DNA from 3 places in the Paenibacillus sp. BC26 genome. Region 3 is predicted to be linked to each of the others. Evidence: riboswitches for the same ligand, from Rfam matches in the RefSeq annotation. Region 3 holds a riboswitch; each other region holds the start of a gene.
What was found. A riboswitch is a leader RNA that binds a small molecule or an ion and turns the genes downstream of it on or off. The one in region 3 is predicted to bind ZMP and ZTP.
Positions count from the first base shown of each region.

Region 1 (5,332 bases), on a different contig from region 3:
TGGCGAAGTTTGGTCAAGAGCATAATGCGGCGCTCATGATCCGCGATAAGGAGGGGCAGGGGTATTATATCCCGCCGAGTTATCGGGGCATGAACGGCTGGCTGTCCCGTAATGCGAGTTACCTCGGTATGCGAAAGCAGCTTGAAGCGGGTCGGGTGATCGATGGCCGTGAGATTGCGAAAGGGCCCGGCGACGGTAATGGCGGCGGCCCGAACATGCAAATGCTGAGCGTCGATAAGACGATTAAATTCGCAGAAAGCGATGATCCTTATACGCTGTCCGTGGATGCTCCGCTGCAGCCGATCGGGGAAGCGGCGGATGTCATCTTGCTGTTCCTGCCCTACATGCTGATCCCGATTCTCCTTATTGCAGTGGGTGGTGCGCTCATCTATTCAAGGTTAATCGCGCGGCCCCTTCTCTCGCTTAACCGAGTGGCAAAGCGGCTGGCCAAACTCGACTTCTCTGTAACGAAGCCTGCGCTGAACACGAAGGATGAGCTGGGTGAGCTGTCGTTTAGCCTCAGCAAATTGGCGGTTAATTTGCAGCTGACGATGGGGGAGCTGCAGGATGCCAACGCGCAGCTCAAGAGCGATATCGAGCAGGAACGTGAGCAGGAAGCGAAACGGCGGGAATTTGTGGCGACGATTTCGCATGAGCTCAAGACGCCGATAACGGCGGTCAGCGGTCAATTGGAGGCGATGATTGCTAACGTGGGCTCCTACCGCGATCGGGACAGATATTTGCGCCAATCGTATACGATTATGCAGGATATGGATAAGCTTGTGCACGAGATCCTGGAGCTGTCGAAGCTGGAAAGCCGGGATTTCCGTCCGCTGATGCGCAAGGTGGATCTAACCGAATTGGTACGGGAATCGATGAATAATATGAGCTACTTGGCAGATGTCAAACATATGCAGCTAGAGGTCGAGCTGCCGGAGGAAGCGATGATTACGGCCGATGAGCGGCTCATGTCGAAGGCTGTGGCGAACATCATCACCAATGCCGTTCAATATTCCGGCGATGCGGAGCGGGTCGTTGTTCGGTTATCCGAGGAGTATTGCGCAGCAGATGAGGGGAGCGAGCTGCAGGTGAAGTCGCTGCATCCGTGGTACAGGCTGGAGGTGCTGAACACCGGCGTGCAGGTGGAGGAGTCGAAGCTGCCGCGATTGTTCGAGCCGTTCTACCGGGCGGAGCAGTCGCGCAGCCGCTCCACCGGCGGCAGCGGACTGGGTCTCTATATTGTCAGCAAAGTACTGGATGCTCACGGCGCTGAATATAGCATCGCCAATACGGCTGAAGGCGTACGCTTCAGCGTAAGGGTGCAGGGAGCGGCTTGAGCCATAGTAGGAACAGGGGAACCGGACATTAGATTCTGTCGCGAACGACAGCTAATGTCCGGTTTTTGAGTTGTTCGATTTCAGCGATAAGGGAAGTGCGTTTCGCAGCGTAATGGGCTTTTATCCCTTCATCCTTCAGTGCGGCTAAATTGATCTCCACCGTTAAGAGCGCGGATTGCGCAGCGGCTTCAAGGAGTAAAGCGCCGATACCGAGATCAGAGATGACATGCGCATTCGTGCAGGAAGCGATGCTTAGTGTAGACAGCAGCGCCGCTCTGCACACCTCCATCAGTCGGAGCGGAGCTTCGATGGCGGCAATGGTCGCGTTATGGAGCGCCTCTTGGCGAACAGCCTTTTCTGACTCATTCTGTTTAGGCAGCTTCAGTGCATGCATATAACCGTCGAAGGCTGAAATGTCCTCGGCGAGCAGCGATTCACACGCGGCGGAAAGCCGGTGCATCTCGTTCAATGCAGCGTTAACTTGAAGCCGTGCATCGGCGTACTTCTCTCCCTGCGAGAGATGGGCCGCCATTGCGGTCATGGCTGTGCCGAGGGCTGCGGCAAGGGCAGCGGCGCTTCCGCCGCCCGGAGTGGGGTCGGCGCTGGCCGCCTTCTCTAAGAAGCGGCGGATGGAATCATCCCATGATACTGTAGTCATCGTCACGCATCTCCTTTCATCGACGTTTGGATATCCATGGCTTTCATCAGATTGCGAAACAGAATCGCGGTCGTTAAGGTGCCGACTCCGCCGGGAACCGGTGAGACAGCAGCGGCCGCGTCGCTCAGATCCGAAGCGGCATCGCCGGTAATCGAACCGTCCGCAAGCTCGTTAATGCCTGCGTCGATGATGATTAAGCCCGGATGCACCATATCCTTTGTAATCATATCCGGTTTGCCAACCGCCACGATGGCGATTTCCGCATGTTTCAGCTGAGCAGCCAGATCCGGCGTCCTGGAATGGCAGACAGTCACGGTTGCATGCTCCCGTTGAAGGAGATGAAACAGCGGAAGGCCGACGGTCTGACCCCTGCCGACTAAAGCCACGTTGCGACCCTCTAGTTTGTACCCGTAATGCTTGAGTAACCCGATGCAGGCCTGCGGCGTTGCGGGATAAAGTCCCGTGTCATTGCCCGTGTAAACGGCTAGCTTATTAGATGGAGTGACGCCGTCGATATCTTTGGCAGGGGCGATGCAAGCTTCAATTGCAGCTGCCGATAGATGCGCGGGCAATGGCAGCTCCAGCATAATGCCATGAACGTCTTCATCCTCGTTAAGCGCAGCGATGACGCGCTTCAATTCCTCTTCCGAAACATCGTTCGCGAACGTATGGAGCTGAAACGAGATACCCAGCTTCTCGGCAATCTTCTGCTTGGAGCGCGCATAGTAAGCCGAGGCAGGATCGCCTTCGACCAGTAGTGTCGCCAGAGACGGCTGTTTTCCATTCTTCTTCCATTCCTCAACGCGGAGCGCTATTTCCGAATACACGAGCTCAGCCGCTTCTTTCGCCTTTAGAATAAGGGCCATTAGAGATCCTCTCCTTCATCCTGAATGTACGATCGATAAGAAACGAAAAAAAGCATTCGCAGACAGGCCGGTCCTCAGACATGGCCAGTCGCAAATACTTCTCCCCAGGCGAACGGTGTGATTCGATCCGCATGCTCCCTCGTGGTTCATTCCACTGATTTCGCCAGTTGCATGCAGCATTATTTTCCTAGAGTGTAGCACGAGGAGGTGCCTTTGAACAGGGCTGTGCTATAATGTTGCTGATTCTTGGGAAACTGCGAAAGGAGCAACGCGCTTGTGCTGACAAACTGGCTGTATCCCCATTGGCTGCGAAATCAAGTCATTCGCAACAAAATTATCGCGATCTATATTCCGCTGATCATTGTGCCGCTCCTTGTGCTGGGCTTTGCGTCCAATACCATCTATACGAATGCGATTGTAGACAAGACGATCAGCAATGTGAGCGACAACTCCTCGCTGATCATTACGCGCATGAATGGTATTCTCACGAATGCGGAAAGCTGCGCCAATATACTGACGATCAACTTAAACCGCGTCATTCAAGACCATAACAAAGGCGAAATCAGCCGGGAGCGTTCGCTGCTGCTGTCGACCTTGATTACCAATCAGCTTAGCTTCGCGCTGCTTGTTTTTCCGGATGTGGAGAGCGCTGCATTCATTGATACTTATGGCACGATCTATGGCACATCGGCTGCGATTGAGAACGCCGGCGCGCCTCAGCCGGAGACGCTTCTGCAGACCCCGATGATGAAGCGCATTCGCGAAACGACCGGCCAGAACATCTGGTTTCCGATGGACAAAAGAAGCTATCTGACGCTCGGAGCGGACGAGCCTGTTCTTACGGTGGGCAAGAAAATCAATAACATCTACACCGGCCAGGAGCTTGGGCTGCTGGTGCTTAATGTGAAGGAACAATCGCTTTCGGCGATTTACAATAACATCGGCAACGATCAAAGCGGCAGCTACATGCTGACCGATCAAGCAGGCACGATCGTCTCTTCTACGCATAAGGAGCAGCTGCTCAAGCCCGTGGAAGACAAGGCGCTTAGACAGTGGATCAATCAGACAAACAGCGGTTCGACAATCGATCGTTTCCTAGGGGAGAAGCTGCTTGTCATCAGCTCGGAAATGCCTAAATTCGGCTGGAAGCTGATCTCCATGGAACCGTTTAATGCGTTGACGGCGGATAATCGCAAAATTACGGCGCTCATCATGACCATCGGCTTCTTCTGTTTCTTGTTCGCGCTGATGGGCGCGGGTATTCTAAATCGGCTCATCGCCAGGCCCATCGTACTGTTGACCAAGTATATGAAGCTGGTGAAAGAAGGGAATCTTACCATTCAGCTGCCGGTCAAATCGAACGACGAGCTGGGCCTGCTCGCATCCGGCTTTAATACGATGCTTACGCGCATTAATTTGCTTCTCGATAATGTGCGATTCGAACAGAAGAAGAAGCGGGAGTACGAGCTGGCCCTGATTCAATCCCAAATCAAGCCTCATTTCTTGTACAATACGCTCGACGTGATCTATACGCTCTCGGAGATAGGGCGGGTCAAGGATGTGCAGCGCACAACCAAATCGCTGGCCGATTATTACCGCATCGTCTTAAGCCAAGGGAAAGAGGCGATTCCTCTTCAGGATGAACTGCAGGGGCTGCGCGATTATTTGGCCATTCAACGGATCCGCTATGCCGATGTGTTCGATTACCAAATCGATGTCCAGCCGGAAGTGCTCTCTTGCACCGTGTTAAAACTGACGCTGCAGCCGCTCGTGGAGAATGCCATCTATCATGGGCTGAAGACAAAAGGGACGTTCGGCCACCTCATCGTGACAGGCGGCATCGAAGGTCAGGATTTGCTGCTTACCGTTAAGGACGACGGAGTCGGCATTCCGCCGGAAAGGCTGGAGACGTTGTTGCGGCCAAGCGTTGATTCAACGAACACACCCGCCGCAGTGCTGTCTGCTGCCGGAAATACCGGCAGTTCGTTCGGGATGCGCAGCGTGGACAGCCGGATTAAACTGTATTTTGGAGAAGGGTACGGACTGACGCTAATCAGTGAGCCCGGCGTGGGAACAGAGATTCAAGTACGATTGCCTATGGAACAGCATGAGGAAACAGGAGGCGGCAGGCATGTTGAATTTACTGATCGCAGATGATGAGTCTATATTCCGTGAGTATTTACGCACGGTGCTGGACTGGGAGCTGTACGGCTACCGGATCATTGGGGAAGCGAAGAATGGGCTGGAAGCGCTCGAGATCGCGCAGCAGACAACGCCGGATATTGCGCTTGTCGATATTACGATGCCATTTATGGACGGGCTGGAGCTTGCGCAGCGGTTGAAAGAAGACTACCCCGGCATCAGCATTGTACTGATCACGGGTCATAATGAATTCGACTATGCAAGGCGCGCGCTCAAGCTCGGCGTCGAAGATTATATCTTAAAGCCCTTTTCCAAGGATGAGCTGACGC
Region 1 covers NZ_FPAD01000004.1:263,680-269,011, reverse strand. Annotated here, with positions in the region: gene BM412_RS24775 (sensor histidine kinase) at 1-1,337, shown strand, start outside; gene BM412_RS24770 (cyclodeaminase/cyclohydrolase family protein) at 1,366-1,995, opposite strand; gene BM412_RS24765 (bifunctional 5,10-methylenetetrahydrofolate dehydrogenase/5,10-methenyltetrahydrofolate cyclohydrolase) at 1,998-2,861, opposite strand; ZMP/ZTP riboswitch at 2,957-3,042, opposite strand; gene BM412_RS24760 (sensor histidine kinase) at 3,138-5,018, shown strand; gene BM412_RS24755 (response regulator) at 4,993-5,332, shown strand, end outside.
Region 1: another riboswitch for ZMP and ZTP. It lies ahead of BM412_RS24765 (bifunctional 5,10-methylenetetrahydrofolate dehydrogenase/5,10-methenyltetrahydrofolate cyclohydrolase); the one in region 3 lies ahead of rpiB (ribose 5-phosphate isomerase B).

Region 2 (5,332 bases), on a different contig from region 3:
ATTGCAGCGCTGGAGCAGCTCATCGCAGTCGATCAAGACTGGATTCCGGATCTGCCGGGTACATCGCTGTATATTCGCCCATTCGTCATTGCCACACAAGCGACGCTTGGCGTGTCTCCATCCGAGAATTACCAATTCATCATTATCATGTCGCCTGTTGGCGCCTACTATCCGGAAGGAATCAATCCGGTCAAAATCCACGTGGAATCCCACTATGTTCGTGCAGTTGTAGGCGGCGTGGGTGAAGCGAAGACAGCCGGCAACTATGCGGCGGCCTTGAAGTCGCAGCAAGCCGCTAAGGAAGAAGGCTACACGCAGGTTCTGTGGCTCGATGGCACGCAGCACAAATATATCGAAGAAGTCGGCAGTATGAATGTGTTCTTCAAAATCAACGGAACGGTCGTAACGCCTGCACTGAACGGCAGTATTCTAGCGGGTATTACACGCAACTCGGTTATTCAGCTGCTTAAGCACTGGGATGTTCCTGTTGAGGAGAGAGTGCTTTCCATTGAGGAGCTTTATGAAGCGGGTCGCAACGGTACGCTGGAAGAGGCTTTCGGAACCGGTACCGCAGCCGTTATTTCGCCTATCGGCGAAATGAACTGGAACGGAGAGAAGCTCGTGATCAGCGAAGGCGTGACCGGCCAGCTCTCGAAGTCGATTTATGATACGCTGACAGGCATCCAAACCGGTGCCGTTGCGGATCCGTTCGGCTGGGTCAAGAAAGTCGAATTCAGCCAAGAGTAATCAAATTATGGTGAGGCTATACGCAGATGTTCATCGTACTGTGAGATTTTTCGAGTGGGGTCTATGGTAGAATCAGAAGTAAGGATTCTTCTCGAAAAAGGAGCACGTACATGCTGCAGCCTCGCCATTTTTTTATTTTCTTGCTACCGCTAATTAATGCAGCCGTGTGGATTGCTTTTCCACCTGTGGATCACGGGCTTCAGCCTTCGTTTGCCCAGCGTCATCTGGGCGAAGTGATCGGCTCGACAATGATGATTATGATGGCCTTCACCTTATTGCTCGCAACGAGAATCCGGGTATTGGAACGATTATTAGGCGGCTTGGATAAGCTGTATGTCGTCCACCGGAACGCGGGTATATTTGTATTTCTGCTGCTTTTCCTCCATCTGCTCGTCATGCCGCTTAATCCGAATGAGGTCCCTCCCGGACGGGCTCCCGGCTATATTGCTTTTGGGGGTTTTGTCCTGCTCATTCTCCTATCGGTGGCGCCGAGGATTCCGGGGGTTCGGCGGGTTATGCGGATAGGCTACCGAGGATGGCGGATCTCGCATCGGTTTATCGGGGTGGCGGGTTCCATTCATTTTGAACAATTCCGGTTCCGATGAGCGCTGTGCTTGTGCGGAGGACCGCGGCGTTGAGTTTTCATTTTTGAAACGAGGTACAGCCCAGCTATGCAGAAGTCTAAAATTCTCTATCGGTTTATGCTGACGATTGCGGTCGGCTTTATCGTATATGTGATCACCATCAATTTCTTCGTGGATCCCCAGGCGGAGCGTTTTCTGAGTCACAAGATCAACCTAAAGCATCCGTTAAACAAGCCGGTTTGGCTTAATGTGATGTATGTCCATGTGGTGTGTGCGAGTATCGCGATGGCGGCGGGAGCGGTTAATTTTGCCACGAAGGTTCAGACCCATTACCGGCGCGCGCACCGAGCTATCGGGTATGTTTATTTTGGCGCGATCCTTGTCGTAGTGCTCACTTCCGGCTACATGGCGCCTTATGCGACCGGCGGTAAGCTGAACAGCGTTCCGTTGAACCTGCTGAGCATGCTGTGGACGGCCATGACGGTGATCGCGATTGTGAAAATAAGACGAAAACAGCGCATCGCCCACCGCAATTGGATGATCAGAAGCTACGCGTTCTGCTACACGAATTTGTGCATTCATGCGATTACTTATGTAGTTCACCAAGGATTCGGTTTGTCCTATACGCACAGCTACACAATCGGCGTTTATGGGGCTATTCTCTTCCTACTGCTTGCAGCCGAGGTTGTTATCCGAGTGGTATTTGGACAATCGGGCAAGGGAAGGCCGATGCAGCCCTAATAGAACTTCATCGTTGATTTGACTAAATATTCGGACTACAATATAAGCAGTATTCGGTGTGTGTGACTGGCGTAAACGTGGAGTACCACGAGGGAGCACATATTCATATGCCGTACGCCTGGGCGAAGTGCTTGGTCTTTGGACTGAGCGCTTTTTATTATTTCATGGGAGATGATGAGATGGAGCAGGTGCGGCAGGCAAGACATGTAGCGATTCTGATCTTTGATCGCGTGGAAGTGCTGGATTTTGCAGGGCCGTTCGAGGCGTTCCTATCCGGCAGCAACTATGGCCGGGACTTCAATGTGTTTACCGTAGCTGAACATGATGGTCCGATTCATGCGCTTGGCAATCTGAGCATTAACCCGGCCTACAGCTTCCGGACTTGTCCGAAGCCGGACATTCTCGTCATTCCCGGAGGACCGGGCACCAGAACCGAAATGCACAATCCTGTCATGTTGGACTGGATCAACCAAACTGCCGGAGAAGCGGAGCTGCTTCTGTCCGTGTGCACAGGCGCTCTTCTGGTAGTGAAGGCTCAGCTGGCAGATGGATTGAAGCTGGCTACGAACCGCCTTGCGATGCATGAGCTGCGGGCAATAGCGCCGGAATCTGCAGAAATTCATGAAGAAGCGCGTTATGTGGACAATGGGAAGCTTATTTTGTCGGCCGGTGTTTCAGCGGGGATCGATGCGTCTTTGTATGTAATAGGTAAGCTGCTGGGCGAGGAACGGGCGCTTCTGGCAGCAAGTTTGATGGAATACGATTGGGTGCGCTCATGAAGAAATCGCGCTAGTCCACAGGAGTGGGCTAGCTTTAAATTTATTCTTTACTGATCGTTCCCAATATGATATGATCAATTCGTAAGCAAGAAGGAAGCAATCGTGAGTGAGGATGCATTCCTTTTTTATTCGCAATAGTAGAACGATCATTCCCGTAAGGGCTGCGGTCAAGTTGGCAGCCAAGCATAGTTTGCAGTACATTTTATTTTTTTACTCTTTTGAGAATGATCATTCTCAATTGGTGCATCATAATAAACAAATGACAAAGGAGCGATACAAAATGGGTAAATTAAACGGTAAAGTAGCATTCATTACAGGTGGTAACAGCGGGATCGGCTTTGCAACGGCGAAGTTGTTTGTAGCTGAGGGAGCTAAGGTTGTCATCACAGGTCGTAATCAGGCTACGCTGGACAAAGCAGTGGAGGAGCTTGGTGCGTCGAACAGCTTCGGTATTCAAGCCGAAACAACCGATCCGCAGAGCCTGGAGAAGGCAACGGCTGCAGCAGTTGAGAAATTCGGCCGACTGGATGTCGTGTTCGCCAATGCCGGCATTGGCGGTCATACTCCGCTCGGCGGTACGGAGCTGGCCGCATTCCAGGAAGTCATGAACGTGAACGTGACGGGCGTGTTCTTCACCGTACAAGCCGCATTGCCTTACTTGAAGGAAGGCGCTTCGGTAGTCCTGAACGGTTCGGTGCTTGCTAATGCGGGAAGCCCGGGATGGGCAGCGTATGCAGCGAGCAAAGCGGCCGTTGCGAGCATGGCGAAAGTGTTTGTTTCCGAATTGTCGCCTAGAGGCATTCGCGTAAATACAGTCGTTCCCGGCCCTACTCGCACACCGATCTGGGGTCAGCCGGAAGGGCTGGCGCAAATGGAAGCCAAGCTCACGCGATCGGTTCCGCTAAACCGTTTGGGTGAACCGGAAGAAATCGCAAACGTAGCTTTGTTCCTGGCTTCGGATGATGCTTCGTACGTGCAAGGCGCCGAAATCAGTGTTGACGGAGGCGGCGGCTCATCCCCGTTCGGTGCACCGGTATATCGTTAAGCCTAAAAGCCGCCGGAGTATAGGACACCTTGTCAGGGGATTCTTTACCGATTGTTCTCAATATGGTAAAATCGACTGGAAAGGGGTATGCTTATGGCTAGAGCGAAAGAATTCGAAGAAGACGTCGTGCTGCTGAAGGCAATGAAGCTGTTCTGGGAGCAGGGCTACGAGAAAACATCGATTAATGATCTTGTCGAGCGTATGGGCATTCACCGCAGAAGCTTGTACGATACGTTCGGCGATAAACATATGCTATATCTAAGGGCGTTTGACCGGTACAAAACGCTGACCAACAATCGGCTCGGTGCGCTCATTCCGAACTCTACGCCGAAGCAGGCAATCGATTTTATATTCGATTACACGATCCAGGGCACGAGTGCAGATAATCCTGTTGGCTGCATGATGGTGAATATGGCGGTTGAACTGGCTTCGAGCGATCCCGAGGCAAGAGCCAAAGTGAGCGAGAGCTTTGCTTACTGGGAGCAAATGCTCGCTGATGTGATCAGCAGGGGGCAGCAGAACGGCGATTTTACGTCGACACGGAGCGCTGAGGATCTCGCTGAGAGCCTGCACAACACTTTGCTGGGCTTGCGCGTGCTTACTCGATCACTTACTAACAAAGACAAGCTGTACCGCATAGCGGATATGGCTAAGGTTGTCCTGTACCAATAAATGCTTGGCTTCAAAGGCCGGAACTCCTTGCTACACAAGGGGTTCCGGCCTTTTTAACATGGGCACGCTCCCGCTGAATCAGACCCATCGTACTTGCACATTGTTCTCTAAATGGACAAAGGTCATCAAGGAAAAGGAACTATTTTCAAAAGATTAATTGACAATGAGAATCATTATCAACTAATATGAGAGAGGAAATGCGGGACGTAAGGAACGCACACCCAAGCAAGAGACTATGGAGACATAGGGTAAAGGAGTGTTGTAAGCATGGCTAATATACTGCTGGTTTATGCGAGCATGACAGGTAATACGGAGGATATGGCGGATGCAATTGCACAAGGCATTCGTGAAGCAGGCGGTACACTCACGGTTCAGATGGTAATGGATGCTGCTGCTGCCGACATGGCGGCTTACGATGGTATTGTCCTTGGTGCGTATACGTGGGGCGACGGCGAGCTGCCTGATGAGTTTCTTGATTACTATGCGCAAATGAACGGCCTGCAATTGCAGGGAACCAAGTCCGCCGTGTTCGGATCTTGCGATTCCTCTTACTCTGCTTACGGAGTTGCCGTAGACATCTTAGTGGATAAACTCAAGGAACTGGGCTCAGAGGTTGTGCTCGATGGGCTGAAAATAGAATTCGGGCCAAGTCCCGCCGAGAAAGAGGTCTGCAAACAGTTTGGCAGACAATTTGTCGGCATGCTTGCCGAGGTTGGAGGATCCGTATAATGGGATTGTTATATAATCTATATAAATCGATGCAA
Region 2 covers NZ_FPAD01000006.1:93,566-98,897, reverse strand. Annotated here, with positions in the region: gene BM412_RS28890 (branched-chain amino acid aminotransferase) at 1-747, shown strand, start outside; gene BM412_RS28885 (ferric reductase-like transmembrane domain-containing protein) at 858-1,352, shown strand; gene BM412_RS28880 (DUF2306 domain-containing protein) at 1,419-2,072, shown strand; ZMP/ZTP riboswitch at 2,125-2,203, shown strand; gene BM412_RS28875 (DJ-1/PfpI family protein) at 2,180-2,851, shown strand; gene BM412_RS28870 (SDR family NAD(P)-dependent oxidoreductase) at 3,132-3,896, shown strand; gene BM412_RS28865 (TetR/AcrR family transcriptional regulator) at 3,990-4,568, shown strand; gene BM412_RS28860 (flavodoxin) at 4,836-5,297, shown strand; gene BM412_RS32285 (hypothetical protein) at 5,297-5,332, shown strand, end outside.
Region 2: another riboswitch for ZMP and ZTP. It lies ahead of BM412_RS28875 (DJ-1/PfpI family protein); the one in region 3 lies ahead of rpiB (ribose 5-phosphate isomerase B).

Region 3 (5,332 bases):
TGCGGGACTTGCTACCGTTGCGGTGCGAATGCCTGCTCATCCTGTAGCCTTGCAGCTTATTGCCGCGTCTGGTTGTCCGCTGGCGGCACCTAGCGCGAATCGCTCCGGCCGTCCAAGTCCGACACTGGCCTCGCATGTGCGAGAGGACCTTAGCGGCCTAATTGACGGCATCGTCGATGGTGGCGCCGCAGGGGTAGGTCTTGAATCGACCGTCGTCGAGGTGGACGGCGATCTTGTGCGGATCTTGCGCCCCGGCGGCGTGACGGCCGAAGCGCTTCGCGAAGTCGCGGCGCGGGTCGACTACGACGCCGTTGCCGCTCCGGGCGCCGGCATTGCCGCTGCCGCCGCTGCTGCTGCGCCTTCGGCGGCGGGAGCTCCCGCAGCGGAAGCGCAGGCGCCGCGCTCGCCAGGCATGAAATATGCGCATTACGCCCCGCAGGGGCTGATGCACTTGGTCAAGGGCGACGCTGACGCCGTCTCCGCCTATATTGAGGCGGAAGTCGGCGCAGCGAAAGCGCGCGGCGAGCGCACGGGCGTGCTCGCCTTTGCCGAGCATGCCGCTCGGTACGACGCCGACTGCGTGCTCGTCGTCGGCAGCCTGGCGCAGCTCGAAACGGCTGCGCACGGCCTCTACAATGCGCTGCGCGAGTTTGACAATCGCGGCGTACAGCGCATCTGGGCCGAAACCTGCTCGGAGCAGGGTATCGGCCATGCGCTCATGAACCGCTTATCCAAAGCGGCCGGCCACGCGGTGGTCCACGTCTAGTGACGGTGAGTTCCGCGTGCCGCGCCAAGCCATGCGCGATCGCACTTACTTGCGGCCAACTCGTGCGCCAAGCGTCACCGTCCCGTACCCGTACCACCAGCGCGCCAAGCGCCACTTCCCTAGCGCACTAAACCCGCGCCACCCACAACCTTCCCCAGGTCATCTTTCCAACCTTGTCCGCATATGCTTGTGGAGAGGTTGCGGACAAGGAGAGGATGAAATGGTGGAGGCGGGCATGCATGCCGGACAATTGCTGACGCTGCTGATTATTGCTGTGGCACTGGGGATGGATGCTTTTTCGCTGGGTGTCGGCATTGGGCTCAAGGGCATTCGGCTGATGGATATAGCAAAACTTAGCGCGATCATTGCGCTTTTTCACATGGTCATGCCGCTCATGGGCATTTTCACGGGCAAATACGTCAGTACGCTGCTGGGCGGCGTGGCGACGACGGCGGCCGGTGCGCTGCTGCTCCTGCTTGGCGGCCATATGATCTACAGCTCGCTGCGCGGCGATGCGGTGGAGTCGATCGACTACCGAAGCTCATGGGGGATGCTGCTGTTCGCGCTTGGCGTGAGCATCGATTCCTTCTCTGTCGGCATCTCACTTGGCATGTTCGATACGGACATGCTGCTGACCGTACTGCTGTTCGGCGTTGCCGGAGGCTTGATGTCCGTTTTTGGGCTGCTGCTCGGTCGTAAGGTAGGCACAAGTCTCGGCGGGTACGGGGAAGCGTGCGGCGGCGTCATTTTATTTACATTCGGTTTGCTGTTCCTGTTCTAACAGAACGGCATCTTATAAGGAGTGAAATCAATCGTGAAACGGATTCTATTCGTGTGCACGGGCAATACATGCCGTTCGCCAATGGCTGAAGCGCTGCTTCGGGCGAGGTCCCAGCAAAGGGGCATGCAGCTTGATATTCGTTCCGCAGGCGTGTCCACGATCGATGGACTGCCTGTTTCCAATCATGCGCGGACGGCGCTGTCCAGACGTGATATTGTGCACAGTGGTACCTCGAAGGCGCTCGAAGGCGGCTCGATTGCGTGGGCAGATCTTATTTTGACGATGACCGCCAGTCATAAAAGGCAGCTGCTGCAGCATTTTCCGGCTGCGGTGGACAAGACGCATACGCTGCTTGAGTTCGTGAACACGGATCCCAAAGTGTTGGCGAACATCGCCGAGCTGGAAGGGCTGTACTCGAACTGGCAGATTAAGCAGGCGCTGGGACAGCCGCTGACTCCGCAGGAGCGGTCCAGGCTCCTTGAGCTGGAGCAGCAGATCCCGAGCTTCGATGTGGAAGATCCTTTCGGCGGCTCGCTGGCGATGTATGAGCAGAGCGCCAGCCAAATCGAAGCCGCGCTCAACCGTCTTCTCGATCGACTGAAAGGATAAGTGTATTTGTCTGAAGGCTTTTCGTGGCTCTTTAATAAGGTGAAACTGCGCTCGCTGTCAAACGATGGCAAGCGCCGTTTCTTCCGGCAACGATTGATTTTGAAGCCAAAATCCGTTATGATAAAAGCAACTAAAGACGGTTTCCGATGTAACTGGCGACGAAAGTGGGTTAAACCACGGTGGAGCATCGGATCATACGGCCGGTCGCCTGGGCAAAGAGCAGCGTGCGCAAGCATGCTTGCTCTTTTTTCGTCTTTTTCGGCGAAATCAGGTATACTAATGCCATTGTGAATCGACAATTTCCGCCATGTGCGGTTCTATTGGGAGGAATATGGATTATGAAAATCGCCATCGGCGCAGACCACGCGGGCTACCGCTTGAAAGACGAGCTGGTTCCGTTTATCCAATCGCTTGGCCACGAGATTGAGGACGTAGGCTGCGATTGCGCCCAGTCCGTAGACTACCCGGATTATGCGCTTCCTGTTGCGGAGCTTGTTGCGCAAGGCAAGGCTGAACGCGGCATACTCATTTGCGGTACGGGAATCGGCATGTCCATCGCGGCTAACAAAGTCAAAGGCATTCGCTGCGCACTGGTGCACGATATGTTCTCGGCCAAAGCAACCCGCGAGCACAACGACACCAACGTACTGGCAATGGGGGAACGCGTCATTGGCCCGGGCGTAGCGCAAGAGATTATCCGGATTTGGCTCGAGACGCCGTTCTCGGGCGGCGAGCGTCATGTCGGCCGCGTGAACAAAGTGATGAAGCTTGAAGCACAATATGCCGATGCGGCAAAATCCGAGTAAGGGGCGTACCCAGCGATGAGCGACCACGGCCACGGAATAAGCAGCATGGATTCGGCACAGCTGACCAAGGATGTAGAAACCGTTGTCCGCGAGCTTGCAGCCGTGTCCGGCATTCGCCAAGGACAGCTGCTTGTCATCGGCGTGTCGACCAGCGAAGTACTCGGCCAGCGGATCGGGACATCAGGCACGCTGGAAACGGCAGCCGCGATCTATGCGGGAGTCGAGAAGGTACGTCAAGAATTGCAGTTTTATCCGGTTTATCAGTGCTGCGAGCATTTGAATCGGGCACTTGTTATGGAAAGAGAAGCCGCCGAGCGGTATGGTTTGGAGCTCGTTTCGGCTATCCCCGTGCGCAAAGCCGGCGGCTCCATGGCAGCCTACGCGTTCCAGAAACTGCAGGATGCCGTGCTGACCGAGACGGTTCAGGCCCATGCGGGCATCGATATCGGCGACACCTTCATCGGCATGCACTTGAAGCGTGTAGCGGTACCGGTGCGACCAACGATCCGGGCAATCGGATCCGCGCATTTGACAATGGCTTACACCCGTCCGAAGCTGATTGGCGGGGAACGTGCGGTTTACACGCGGGAAGCGGCAGGCCCGGCAACGGATGCCGGCACATGCGACTAATATATTTATTTTACTGAGGAGGACTTATCAACATGGAAAACCTACGTAAACAAGATCCTGAAATTTTGAAAGCACTTGGCCTTGAGCTGCAGCGTCAACGCGACAACATCGAGCTTATCGCATCCGAGAACATCGTTTCCGAAGCGGTATTGGAAGCAATGGGTACTGTACTGACGAACAAATACGCAGAAGGCTACCCGGGCAAACGTTACTACGGCGGCTGTGAGCATGTGGATATCGCCGAAGATATCGCACGCAACCGTGCCAAAGAATTGTTCGGTGCTGAGCACGCGAACGTGCAGCCTCACTCCGGCGCACAAGCTAATATGGCAGTTTACCTGGCTGCGCTAAACCCAGGCGACACGGTTCTTGGTATGAACCTCGCGCATGGCGGTCACTTGACGCACGGCAGCCCGGTTAACGCATCCGGTCTTCTGTACAACTTCGTGGCATACGGCGTTAACGAGAACACTTTTACAATTGACTATGCAGAAGTACGCAAACTGGCGTTCAAACACCGTCCGCGCATGATCGTTGCAGGCGCATCGGCTTACCCGCGCATCATCGATTTTGAAGAGCTTGGCCGTATCGCTAACGATGTAGGCGCATTGCTCTTCGTTGACATGGCGCATATCGCAGGTCTTGTAGCAGCAGGCTTGCACCCGAGCCCGGTTCCGCACGCACACTTTGTAACAACAACTACGCACAAAACGCTTCGCGGACCTCGCGGCGGTATGATCCTTTGCCGCAAAGCATGGGCGCAAGCAATCGATAAAGCAGTATTCCCAGGTTCCCAAGGCGGACCTCTGATGCACATTATCGCGGCTAAAGCAGTAGCTTTCGGCGAAGCGCTTCAGCCTTCGTTCAAAGAATACGGCAAGAACGTTGTCGACAACGCGAAGGCGCTTGCTGACGGTTTGATCGAGAGAGGCATCAACATCGTTTCCGGCGGTACGGACAACCACTTGATGCTGATCGACCTTCGCAACCTGAACATCACAGGTAAAGACGCGGAGCACGTGCTCGATTCCGTACAAATCACAGTCAACAAAAACGCGATTCCGTTCGATCCGACCAGCCCGTTCATCACTAGCGGTATCCGTATCGGTACACCTGCAGCGACTTCCCGCGGCATGGGCGTAGACGCAATGGCTACCATCGCAGAAGTAATCGCTATGACGCTCAAGAATCCAAAAGACGAGTCCGTTCTGGAAAAAGCACGCGGTATGGTCAGCGACCTCGTGTCGCAATACCCGCTTTACCCTGGCATGACTTACTAATATCGGTTTGACCAAAAGGCGGAGCAGGGTTGATCCCTGTGCCGCCTTTTTTGCGTTCCGCAGCATGCATGCTGTTGGCCGGAATCGTTAGTCTGAAGGTGGCGCAGGGTAGAAACCTATGCCGCCATTTTGCGTTCTGCAGCATGCTCCGAGCCGGAATCGGTAGTCTGAAGGCAGTGCAGGGTAGAACCCAATGCCACCTTTTGCGTTCCGCAGCATGCGAGCCGGAATCGGTAGTCTGCCGGTGGCGTTGTCCCTCATACAACCGGACCTTCAACTCTAACGAATCGTAGAGGTCTTATTTCGCCCAAATCACCCTATTTGGAAATCTAACGAATCCCACAGGTCTTATTTGGACTCCAAGCACCGTATTCCGCTCCAATTCGCACAAATAAGACCACTACGATTCGTTAGAAAAATTTATGGCCCAATTCCGCTCAAATAAGACCGCTACGATTCG
Region 3 covers NZ_FPAD01000005.1:390,143-395,474, forward strand. Annotated here, with positions in the region: gene BM412_RS27720 (L-threonylcarbamoyladenylate synthase) at 1-766, shown strand, start outside; gene BM412_RS27725 (manganese efflux pump MntP) at 987-1,547, shown strand; gene BM412_RS27730 (low molecular weight protein arginine phosphatase) at 1,581-2,156, shown strand; ZMP/ZTP riboswitch at 2,295-2,377, shown strand; gene rpiB (ribose 5-phosphate isomerase B) at 2,495-2,962, shown strand; gene BM412_RS27740 (TIGR01440 family protein) at 2,978-3,592, shown strand; gene glyA (serine hydroxymethyltransferase) at 3,625-4,872, shown strand.